Cupriavidus necator: one gene and its partner. The protein of the gene in region 1 interacts with the protein of each later gene in a pairwise test. Links are inferred from orthologs where the notes say so. Each region holds a gene or a part of one and is shown on either strand. Other genes may lie near its edges.

Evidence for each region.
Region 2: the proteins of rlmN (region 1) and ftsZ interact in binary tests that used the Escherichia coli proteins (3 or more experiments, as listed by UniProt). The link is inferred for Cupriavidus necator from one-to-one orthologs.

Annotation. Positions count from the first base shown.
Region 1 is NZ_CP066018.1:2,991,819-2,996,734, forward strand. Bases 459-3,410 are described here. They hold rlmN (dual-specificity RNA methyltransferase RlmN), read left to right. Parts: upstream 459-1,333; coding sequence 1,334-2,488; downstream 2,489-3,410. Other genes in these bases: I6H87_RS13995 (Bax inhibitor-1/YccA family protein), read right to left, coding at 459-482; ndk (nucleoside-diphosphate kinase), read left to right, coding at 855-1,280; pilW (type IV pilus biogenesis/stability protein PilW), read left to right, coding at 2,485-3,264; I6H87_RS14015 (RodZ domain-containing protein), read left to right, coding at 3,257-3,410. Outside these bases: more of I6H87_RS13995, read right to left, coding at 1-458; more of I6H87_RS14015, read left to right, coding at 3,411-4,222; ispG (flavodoxin-dependent (E)-4-hydroxy-3-methylbut-2-enyl-diphosphate synthase), read left to right, coding at 4,261-4,916.
Region 2 is NZ_CP066018.1:2,030,827-2,036,103, forward strand. What follows is about bases 1,400-4,189. They hold ftsZ (cell division protein FtsZ), read left to right. Parts: upstream 1,400-2,092; coding sequence 2,093-3,286; downstream 3,287-4,189. Other genes in these bases: ftsA (cell division protein FtsA), read left to right, coding at 1,400-1,912; I6H87_RS09495 (peroxiredoxin), read left to right, coding at 3,748-4,189. Also shown: I6H87_RS09480 (cell division protein FtsQ/DivIB), read left to right, coding at 1-683; more of ftsA, read left to right, coding at 680-1,399; more of I6H87_RS09495, read left to right, coding at 4,190-4,254; lpxC (UDP-3-O-acyl-N-acetylglucosamine deacetylase), read left to right, coding at 4,408-5,277. UniProt on the Escherichia coli protein: Essential cell division protein that forms a contractile ring structure (Z ring) at the future cell division site. The regulation of the ring assembly controls the timing and the location of cell division.

The DNA.
Region 1 (4,916 bases):
GCCAGGATCAGCAGGATCACGCCGACGAACAGGAACTTGCCCAGGCCGGAGAAATCACGCTTGCTGACCGTGGCGATGGTCGCCATTGCGCCGAATACCGCCGCCGTGCCGCCAAAGGCATACATGATCAGCGCCGGCCCGTTGGAGAACTGCAGCGTCACGCCGATCAGCCGCGACAGCATTAGCCCCATGAAGAACGTGAAGGCCAGCAGCAGGACCACGCCCATGCTGCTGTTCTTGGTCTTCTCGATACCGTAGAAGAACCCGAACGCAATGCCCAGGAACAGGATCAGCGACAGGAACGGGTTGCCCGCCATGAAGCTGAAGCCGGTGGCCACGCCGATCCACGCGCCGAGCACGGTGGGGATCATCGAGAGGGCCAGCAGCCAGTAAGTGTTGCGCAAGACCCGGTTGCGAACGACGACGTCAGTGACGGTCGACGCACTGTTGCCGAAACCGTAGGTGTTCAGCTTGTTATCCATGGTGACTCCTGTCTCAAAACGGTGAGGCGCCGGGCTGCGAGGCTTCGGATGCGAAGATTCGTATGGAACCCGGACGGAACCATCGTCAATGTGGCACCTGGGAGGCTAAATTGCAAGGGCGAGGTAACTCATGAGTCACCTATTGCATGCTTTGCGCCGTTCGGTGCCGCTCACATTGGATGTTAGCCGGGGCGGCGTGTTCCTGGCATGACAAGGTTGTAATGTGCTCATTGGCGCACTTTGCGACCGGTTGTGCGGCAAGGGCGGCCCGACACACGCCAGAGCAGGGAAGACCCTCGAAAGGGTCATAGTCTTCGTGCTAGAATCGCACGTTTAATCCATTTGTAACCCCTTCATTTTTCGGAGTTTTTCATGGCGATCGAACGCACCCTGTCGATTATCAAGCCGGATGCCGTGGCCAAGAATGTCATTGGCCAGATCTACGCCCGTTTCGAGGCCGCCGGCCTGAAGATCGTTGCTGCCAAGATGGTGCACCTGTCGCGCGGCGAAGCCGAGCAGTTCTACGCTGTCCACAAGGAGCGTCCGTTCTTCAAGGACCTGGTGGATTTCATGGTTTCCGGCCCGGTCATGATCCAGGCCCTGGAAGGCGAGAACGCCATCGCCAAGAACCGTGACCTGATGGGCGCCACCGACCCTAAGAAGGCCGAGAAGGGCACCATCCGCGCCGATTTTGCCGACAGCATCGACGCCAACGCCGTGCACGGCTCGGACGCCGCTGAAACGGCTGCCGTGGAAGTGTCGTTCTTCTTCCCGGGCATGAACGTCTACAGCCGCTGATTGTCCGGCGCTGCTGCCAGGACTAGACTGACACCGAAGCTGAGTTTGCCGCCATGAACGCTCTCGTCAACCTGCTCGACCTCGACGCGGACGCGCTCACCGCTTATTGCGGCGAGCTCGGCGAGAAGCCGTTCCGTGCGCGGCAACTGCAACGCTGGATCCACCACTACGGTGCCAGCCGCTTCGACGCCATGTCGGATCTCGCCAAGTCGCTGCGCGAAAAGCTCGCGACGCGGGCCGAGATCCGCGCGCCTGCCGCCATTACCGACCACCTGTCGGCCGACGGCACGCGCAAGTGGCTGCTCGACGTGGGCCAGGGCAACGCGGTGGAAACGGTCTACATCCCCGAGGAAACGCGCGGCACGCTGTGCGTTTCCTCGCAGGCAGGGTGCGCCGTCAACTGCCGCTTCTGTTCCACCGGCAAGCAAGGCTTCTCGCGCAACCTCAGCACCGGTGAAATCATCGGCCAGCTGTGGATGGCGGAGTTCGCCATGCGCGAACAACTGGGCCGCGGCCCCAAGGACGACCGCGTTATCTCCAACGTGGTGATGATGGGCATGGGCGAGCCGCTGCTGAACTACGATGCTGTCGTGCCGGCCATGCGCCTGATGCTCGACGACAACGCCTACGGCCTGTCGCGCCGCCGCGTGACGCTGTCCACCTCCGGCGTGGTGCCGATGATGGACCGGCTGTCCAAGGATCTCCCGGTGGCTCTCGCCGTGTCGCTGCACGCGTCCAATGACGCCTTGCGCGACGTGCTGGTGCCGCTGAACAAGAAGTACCCGCTGGCCGAACTGATGGCGGCATGCCGCCGCTACCTGGAATTCGCGCCGCGCGATTTCATTACTTTCGAATACTGCATGCTGGACGGCGTCAACGACGGCGTCGAGCATGCGCGGGAACTGCTGAAGCTTGTGGCCGACGTGCCGTGCAAGTTCAACCTGATCCCGTTCAATCCCTTCCCCGAATCGGGCCTGAAGCGCTCCAACAACGATCAGATCCGGCGCTTTGCGCAGGTGCTGATGGACGCAGGGATCGTGACCACCATCCGCAAGACCCGCGGCGACGATATCGACGCCGCCTGCGGCCAGCTTGCCGGTGAGGTGAAGGACCGCACGCGCCTGGTCGAGCGCGGCAAGTTCGGCAAGATCACGCCACTGGTGCCGGTCGCTGCTTCCGGCCAGCCTCGGGAGGTTCGCCCTGCATGATCCGTCTGATCGCTGCGGCCCTGCTGGGGCTGCTGATGTTGTCCGGCTGCCAGCTGCCGCATGCGCCGGCGCAGGATCCCCAGACCGCTTCCGACCAGACCGATGCAAGGCGCCGTGCCGGCATCCGGCTGCAGCTCGCCACCAACTATCTGGAGGCCGGCCAGAACGCGGTCGCCCTTGACGAGATCAAGCAGGCCATTGCCATCGATCCGGCGCTTGCCGATGCCTACCATGTGCGCGCGCTGATCTACATGAACATGAATGAGCGCACGCTGGCCGACGACAGCTTCCGCACGGCGGTGTCGATGCGTGCCAACGACGGCGACCTGCTCAACAACTACGGCTGGTTCCTGTGCCAGGAAGGGCGCTACGGCGAGGCCGTGCCGATGCTGCAGCGCGCGATGGCGGCGCCGTCAGCAGGCGGCCCCGCCAAGCCGCTGATCAGCCTGGGCGCGTGCGAACTGCGCCAGGGCCACAGCGCCGAAGCGGAAAAGAACCTGAAGGCCGCGCTCGGCTACGACCGCAACAACCCGGTGGCCAACACCAACCTCGCGCTGGTCTTCTACCGGCGCGGCGACTTCGCGCAGGCCCGGCAATATATCCAGCGCGTCAACAACAGCCAATATGTCAATGCGCAATCCCTCTGGCTGGGAGCGCGCATTGCCCACCGTCAGGGCGACAGCCGCACGCAGGATGCGCTTGGGGCGCAACTGCGCAGCCGCTTCCCCGACTCGCGTGAGTTGACCGCCTACGAACAAGGAGCATGGGATGAGTGAGCACGACCGCGCCGCAGGCCAGGCCGTACCGACGCAACAAGTCGGCGGGGGCGCGCACGAAGGAGAACGCGAAGCTGCCGCACGCGAGATCGGCGCAGCGCTGGCGCGCGAGCGCGAGGCGCAGCGCATGTCGGTGGAAGACGTCAGCGCGCGCCTGAAGGTGGCTGCAGGCAAGCTGCGCGCGATCGAGGCCGGCAACCTGCAGGCACTGCCCGACGTGACCTTCGCCAAGGGCGTGATGCGTGCCTATGCGCGCATGCTGCACGTCGACATCGACCCGCTGCTGGCACGCTTCCAGCCGCGCCCGGTGGCGCAGGTGGCGGAAATTGCCCGGCAGCGCGAAGGTGGCATCAATGCGGCCTTCGACGACCGCAACCGCTTCCGCTCGGGCGGCAACGGCGGCCGCTGGGTCTGGCTGGCGCTGGTGGCCGTGCTGGTGGCCGCGGGCGGCTGGTTCGGGCTTGACCATATCCGCGCATGGATCGATGCGCGCAGCAGCGCTGCCGAGACCGTAACGGCTGAAGCGCCTGCCGTGATCCAGAGCACGGAAGCCGGCACCGTGACGGCGGTGCTGCCGCCGGTCATGGCCGCCAGCGATTCGCCGGCGCCGTCTGCCGAAACCGCTCCGGCCAGTGCCGCCGCGGCCCCCGTGGCCGCGCTGGCGCCCGCAGCCGCTTCCGCGCCTGCAGCTGCCGCGGCACCGGCTGCGCCAGCAGGAGAGGGCGAACTGCAGATCCGTTTTGCCGCCGATACCTGGTATGAGATCCGGGACAATAGCGGCAAGATCGTCATGGGCGGTACCGCCAAGGCTGGCCAGACCGTGGCCGGTGGCGGCACGGCCCCATACAAGGTGGTGATCGGCAACGTCAAGGGCGTCGAGTCGCTGACGCGCAATGGCACGCCGGTCGACCTGAAGGCAGCCAACCGCAACAACGTGGCGCGCCTGACGCTGCCCTGACGCGGGCGCGAGGTGCGTCTTTGCAAGGTGGTAACGCTATGAACCAACAGCTCTGTCTCCCGGTCCTGCCCGGTCCGCTGCCGCGCCGCCAGACGCGCCAGGCGCGCGTTGCGTGGGGCGACAATGTGGTGACCATTGGCGGCGGTGCGCCGGTGCGCGTGCAGTCGATGACCAACACGGATACGGTCGACGCCATCGGCACGGCCATCCAGGTCAAGGAACTGGCGCGTGCGGGCTCGGAGATCGTGCGCATCACGGTGAACACGCCCGAGGCCGCCGCCGCGGTGCCGTCGATCCGCGAGCAGCTCGACCGCATGGGCGTGGACGTGCCGCTGGTGGGCGACTTCCACTACAACGGCCACAAGCTGCTGCAGGACTATCCGGCCTGTGCCGAGGCGCTGTCCAAGTACCGGATCAACCCCGGCAATGTCGGCCAGGGCGCCAAGCGCGACACGCAGTTCGCGCAGATGATCGAGATGGCGTGCCGCTACCACAAGCCGGTGCGCATCGGCGTGAACTGGGGCAGCCTGGACCAGGACCTGCTGGCACGGATCATGGACGAGAACGCCGGGCGCGCCGAGCCGTGGCCGGCGCAGAGCGTGATGATCGAGGCGCTGATCACCTCGGCCATCGACTCGGCCAAGAAGGCCGAGGAAATCGGCCTGCCGGGCGACCAGATCATCCTGTCGTGCAA
Region 2 (5,277 bases), 960 kb from region 1 along the record:
ACGCGGCCCGGCAGGCATTCGAGTCGGTGCCCTGGGTGCGGCGCGCCAGCGTGCGGCGCGAATGGCCCAACGGCCTGGCGGTCGAGGTCGAGGAACACGAGGCGCTGGGCACCTGGGGCACGCCCGACAGCGGGCGCCTGATCAATACCTATGGCGAGGTCTTTGTCGCCAACACCGCCGAGGCGGAAGAAGACGCACAGCTGCTGGCGCTGGACGGGCCGCCGGACAGCGAGGGCGATGTGATCGAGAAGCTCGAGGTCATGCGCCAGTGGTTCAAGCCGCTCAAGGCCGAGCCGCTGGCGGTGGCCCTGTCTGGCCGCTATGCGTGGCGCGCGAAGCTGTCCAACGGCATGGAGGTCGAACTGGGCCGCGAGCAGAACGATGAGGATCGCGTGGCGATGGACCAGCGGGTCCGGCGCTTCGTCGCGGCCTGGCCGCAGGTCACCCAGCAATGGGGCAGCCAGATCGAGTATGCCGACTTGCGTTATCCCAACGGCTTTGCCATCCGCGCCGCCAATGCCCGCTTCCTGACCGAGGCGCAGATCGCAGCGGCGGTCAGGGCGGAGAAGGCGGCGAAAGCAGCGAAGGCGGCCAAGCCGGCGCCGGCGGCAGCAGCGGTTTCAGGTACTTCCAACAACAATCCGACGCGACTGAAGAGCAAGAACGCGGAGAAAACCCGATGAGCAAGGAATACAAGGACCTGTTGGTCGGTCTCGATATCGGCACCTCGAAGGTGGCGGCGGTGGTCGCAGAACTGCGCCCCGACGGCAGCTACGAGGTGATCGGGATGGGCCAGTCAGAGTCCAAGGGTCTGAAGAAAGGGGTCGTGGTCAATATCGAGGCCACCGTGCAGTCGATCCAGAAGGCGCTGGAAGAGGCCGAGCTGATGGCCGACTGCAAGATTTCGGAGGTCTTCACCGGCATTGCCGGCAGCCACATCCGCAGCTTCAACTCCAGCGGCATGGTGGCGATCAAGGACAAGGAGGTCACGCAGACCGATGTGGCGCGCGTGATCGAGACCGCCAAGGCGGTCAATATCCCGACCGACCAGCAGATCCTGCACATCCTGACGCAGGAATTCATCATCGACGGCCAGGAGGACGTGCGCGAGCCCATCGGCATGAGCGGCATCCGCCTGGAAGTGAAGGTGCATATCGTCACCGGCGCGGTCAGCGCCGCGCAGAACATCGTCAAGTGCGTGCGCCGCTGCGGCCTGGAAGTGCACGACCTGATCCTGCAGCCGCTGGCTTCGAGCCTGGCGGTGCTGACCGAGGACGAGAAGGAACTGGGCGTGGTGCTGGTCGACATCGGCGGCGGCACCACCGACATCGCCATCTTCAGCGAAGGCGCGATCCGCCATACGGCCGTGATCCCTATCGCCGGCGACCAGATCACCAACGACATCGCGATGGCGCTGCGCACGCCGACGCCAGATGCCGAGGACATCAAGATCCAGTACGGCATCGCCAAGCAGGCGATCGCCGACCCGGACGACATGATCGAAGTGCCGGGCGTGGGCGACCGTGGCACGCGCACGCTCAGCCGCCAGGCGCTGGCCGCGGTGATCGAGCCGCGCATCGAAGAGCTGTACTCGCTGGTGCACCAGGTGGTGCGCGAGTCGGGCTATGAAGAACTGTTGTCGTCCGGCGTGGTCATCACCGGTGGTACCGCGATGATGCCGGGCATGGTCGAGCTGGGCGAGGACATCTTCCTCAAGCCCGTGCGCGTGGGTGTGCCGGAGTACCGCGGCAACCTGCACGAGGTGGTGAAGAGCCCGCGCTACGCGACCGTGATGGGCCTGCTGCTGGAAGGCCGTGTGCAACGCATGCGCGGACGCAAGGTGGCGGTGCAGAGCGGGTCGGTCAAGCAGGTGTGGACCCGCATGAAGGAATGGTTTGTCGGCAATTTCTGATCAATGCGGAAATTGACGCGCTGACGATGCAACGGCGCGCAGGCAGGGCGGTCTACCGGACAGGCCTGTGTGCCGAGTGGAAGTTTTCTGGTTTTCTTTTTATTGGTTTCTTGTTCAGAAACCAGGGGTTGCGGCGGGGAGGCTGCATCGTCTGGGGACTGATTTTTCTCGGAGGCAGTGATGGACTTTGACATGATCGAAACGGAAGTGCAGGACGGCACCATCATCAAGGTGGTCGGCGTGGGCGGTGCGGGCGGTAACGCCGTGCAGCACATGATCAGCCGCGGCGTGCAAGGCGTCGAATTCATCTGCATGAACACCGATGCCCAGGCGCTCAAGCGTTCGAGCGCTTCGCGCGTGCTGCAACTTGGCAATACGGGCCTGGGCGCTGGCGCCAAGCCGGAAGTCGGCCGCAACTGCGCCGAATCGGCCCGTGATCAGATCGCCGACTCCCTGCGCGGCGCGCACATGGTCTTCATCACTGCCGGCATGGGCGGCGGCACCGGCACGGGCGCCGCGCCGATCGTCGCGCAAGTGGCCAAGGAGATGGGCATCCTGACCGTGGGCGTGGTCAGCAAGCCGTTCGACTTCGAAGGCGCGCGCCGCGCCAAGGTGGCCGAACACGGTTCCAGCGAGCTGGAATCAAGCGTCGACTCGCTGATCGTGGTGCTCAACGAGAAGCTGTTCGAAGTGATGGGCGACGACGCCGAGATGGACAAGTGCTTCCAGTGCGCCGACGACGTGCTGCACAACGCGGTGGCCGGCATTGCCGAGATCATCAACGTTGACGGCCTGGTGAACGTCGACTTCGAAGACGTGAAGACGGTGATGGGCGAGCAGGGCAAGGCCATGATGGGGACGGCCACCGTGTCGGGCGTGGACCGCGCCCGCCTGGCAGCCGAGCAGGCCGTTGCCAGCCCGCTGCTGGAAGGCGTTGACCTGTCCGGCGCGCGCGGCGTGCTGGTCAACATCACCGCCAGCCGTTCGCTGAAGCTGTCGGAAACCAAGGAAGTCATGAACACCATCCGCAGCTACGCGGCGGAAGATGCGACCGTGATCTTCGGTACGGTGTACGATGACTCGATGAGCGATGCGCTGCGCGTGACGGTGGTGGCCACGGGCCTGGGCCGCTCGGCCAAGAAGCAACAGCCGATGACCCTGCTCAAGACCGGCACGGACAACATGCCGGTGCAGATGATGGCCAACATGACCGCCGCCGCGGCCACGCACAGCTCGCCGGACTACAGCAACCTGGATACGCCGGCAGTGTGGCGCAGCTCGCGTGAGTCGGCGTCGGCTCACGTGGCGGCGCTGCAGGAAAAGGGTGTGGATACGTACGACATCCCGGCCTTCCTGCGCAAGCAGGCAGACTGAGCCCTGCCTGGCGCGGCATCGGTGCCTCCACCGGCCGCCTGACGGAACGCGTCGCCTTGTCGCGATGCACGTGCGCTCCCCATCCGCGCGTGCCTTGCATGGACTGACGTGAACCGCCGGGCTGCTGGCGGCGCCGCGCCTGCGCCGGACTGAGCTTCACCCGCATCCCGCCGGGACTGGCGTGCCGCTGGCCGCCTCCCCGGACTGGTTTCCCGCCTTCCCGGTCGGGATGTATCAGCGTCCGCGCGGCGCACCCAAGAGGTGCGCCGCGCGGACGTCTTTGTAGCAAGGTCTTTGTAGCAAGGTGTATCGGATCCGCGCCGGATGTCACCGGATGTGACCCGGCTTTGGCAATGCGGGCAAGGCGCCTATGATCTTGAGATTGCCCGTCTGACTGAGTGCGGGCGTCTGCGCCCCGGCATCCGGACTATTCTTCAGAAAACCCAGAAGGACCACGACCCATGATCACTGTCGGTTCCCGCGTCCCCGACGCCACGCTGCAGGAATTCTTCGAAACCGAAGGCAACGGCTGTGCGCTCGGCCCCAATGCCTTCAAGGTGGCGGACCTGGTCCGCGGCCGCAAGATCGTGGTGTTCGGCCTGCCCGGCGCTTTTACGCCGACCTGCTCGGCCAAGCATGTGCCGGGCTTTGTGCAGCACGCCGCGGCGCTGCGCGAGGCCGGCGTCGACGAGGTCTGGTGCGTGTCGGTCAACGACGCCTTCGTGATGGGCGCCTGGGGCCGTGAACAGCAGACTGGCGGCACGGTGCGCATGATGGCCGACGGCAGCGCCGAGTGGACCCGCGCGCTGGGCCTGGACCAGGACCTGGGCGCGCGCGGCATGGGCGTGCGCTCCAAGCGCTACGCGATGGTGATCGACGACGGCGTCGTCACCCGGCTCGACGTCGAGGCACCGGGCGAATTCCGCGTCAGCAGCGCCGAAGCAGTGCTGGCGGCGTTGCGTGGCTGACACAGTCATCCGGGTAAACGTGGATAATACGCAACTTGTTAAGGGGATGTTAACAGCCGGAAACAAAACCCGGCTGCAGCGCCCCTGAGGTGGTGGTAAAATCCCTTAATCATAAAAGCTGCCCGATAGATTTTTATAATAGTTGAGGCTGTCATGCTCAAACAGCGCACCATCAAATCCCTGGTAAAGACCGTTGGCATCGGCCTGCACTCGGGACGCAAGGTCACGTTGACCCTGCGTCCCGCGCCGGCGGACACCGGCATCGTCTTTACCCGCGTCGACCTGCCCGAGGCCGTCGAGATTCCCGTGGCCGCGTCGGCCATCGGCGACACGCGCCTGGCATCGGTGCTGCAGAAGGATGGCGCGCGCGTTTCGACCGTCGAGCACCTGATGTCGGCCTGTGCGGGCCTGGGCATCGACAACCTCTATGTCGATGTCGACGCCGAGGAAATCCCGATCATGGACGGCAGCGCCGCGTCCTTCGTGTTCCTGCTGCAGTCGGCCGGCATTGAAGAGCAGAACGCGCTGAAGACCTTTATCCGCGTCAAGAAAGCGGTGGAAGTGCGCGAGGGCGACAAGCTGGCGCGGCTGGAGCCGTTCTTCGGCTTCAAGCTGTCGTTCACCATCGACTTCCGCCACCCGGCGGTCGACAAGACCGGCCAGACTTTCTCGATCGACTTTGCCGACACCAGCTACGTGCGCGAGATTGCCCGCGCCCGCACCTTCGGCTTTGCGCACGAGGTGGAAGCCCTGCGCGAGATGGGCCTGGCGCGCGGCGGCAGCCTGGACAACGCGATCGTGCTGGACGAGCACCGCATGCTCAACAATGAAGAGCTGCGCTACGGCGACGAGTTCGTGCGCCACAAGATCCTGGATGCGATCGGCGACCTGTATGTGGTGGGCCACCCGCTGATCGGCGCCTATGTGGCGAACAAGTCGGGCCACGGCCTGAACAACCAGCTCCTGCGCGCGCTGCTGGCCGACCAGGAAGCCTATGAACTGGTCACCTTCGACCGCGTCGAG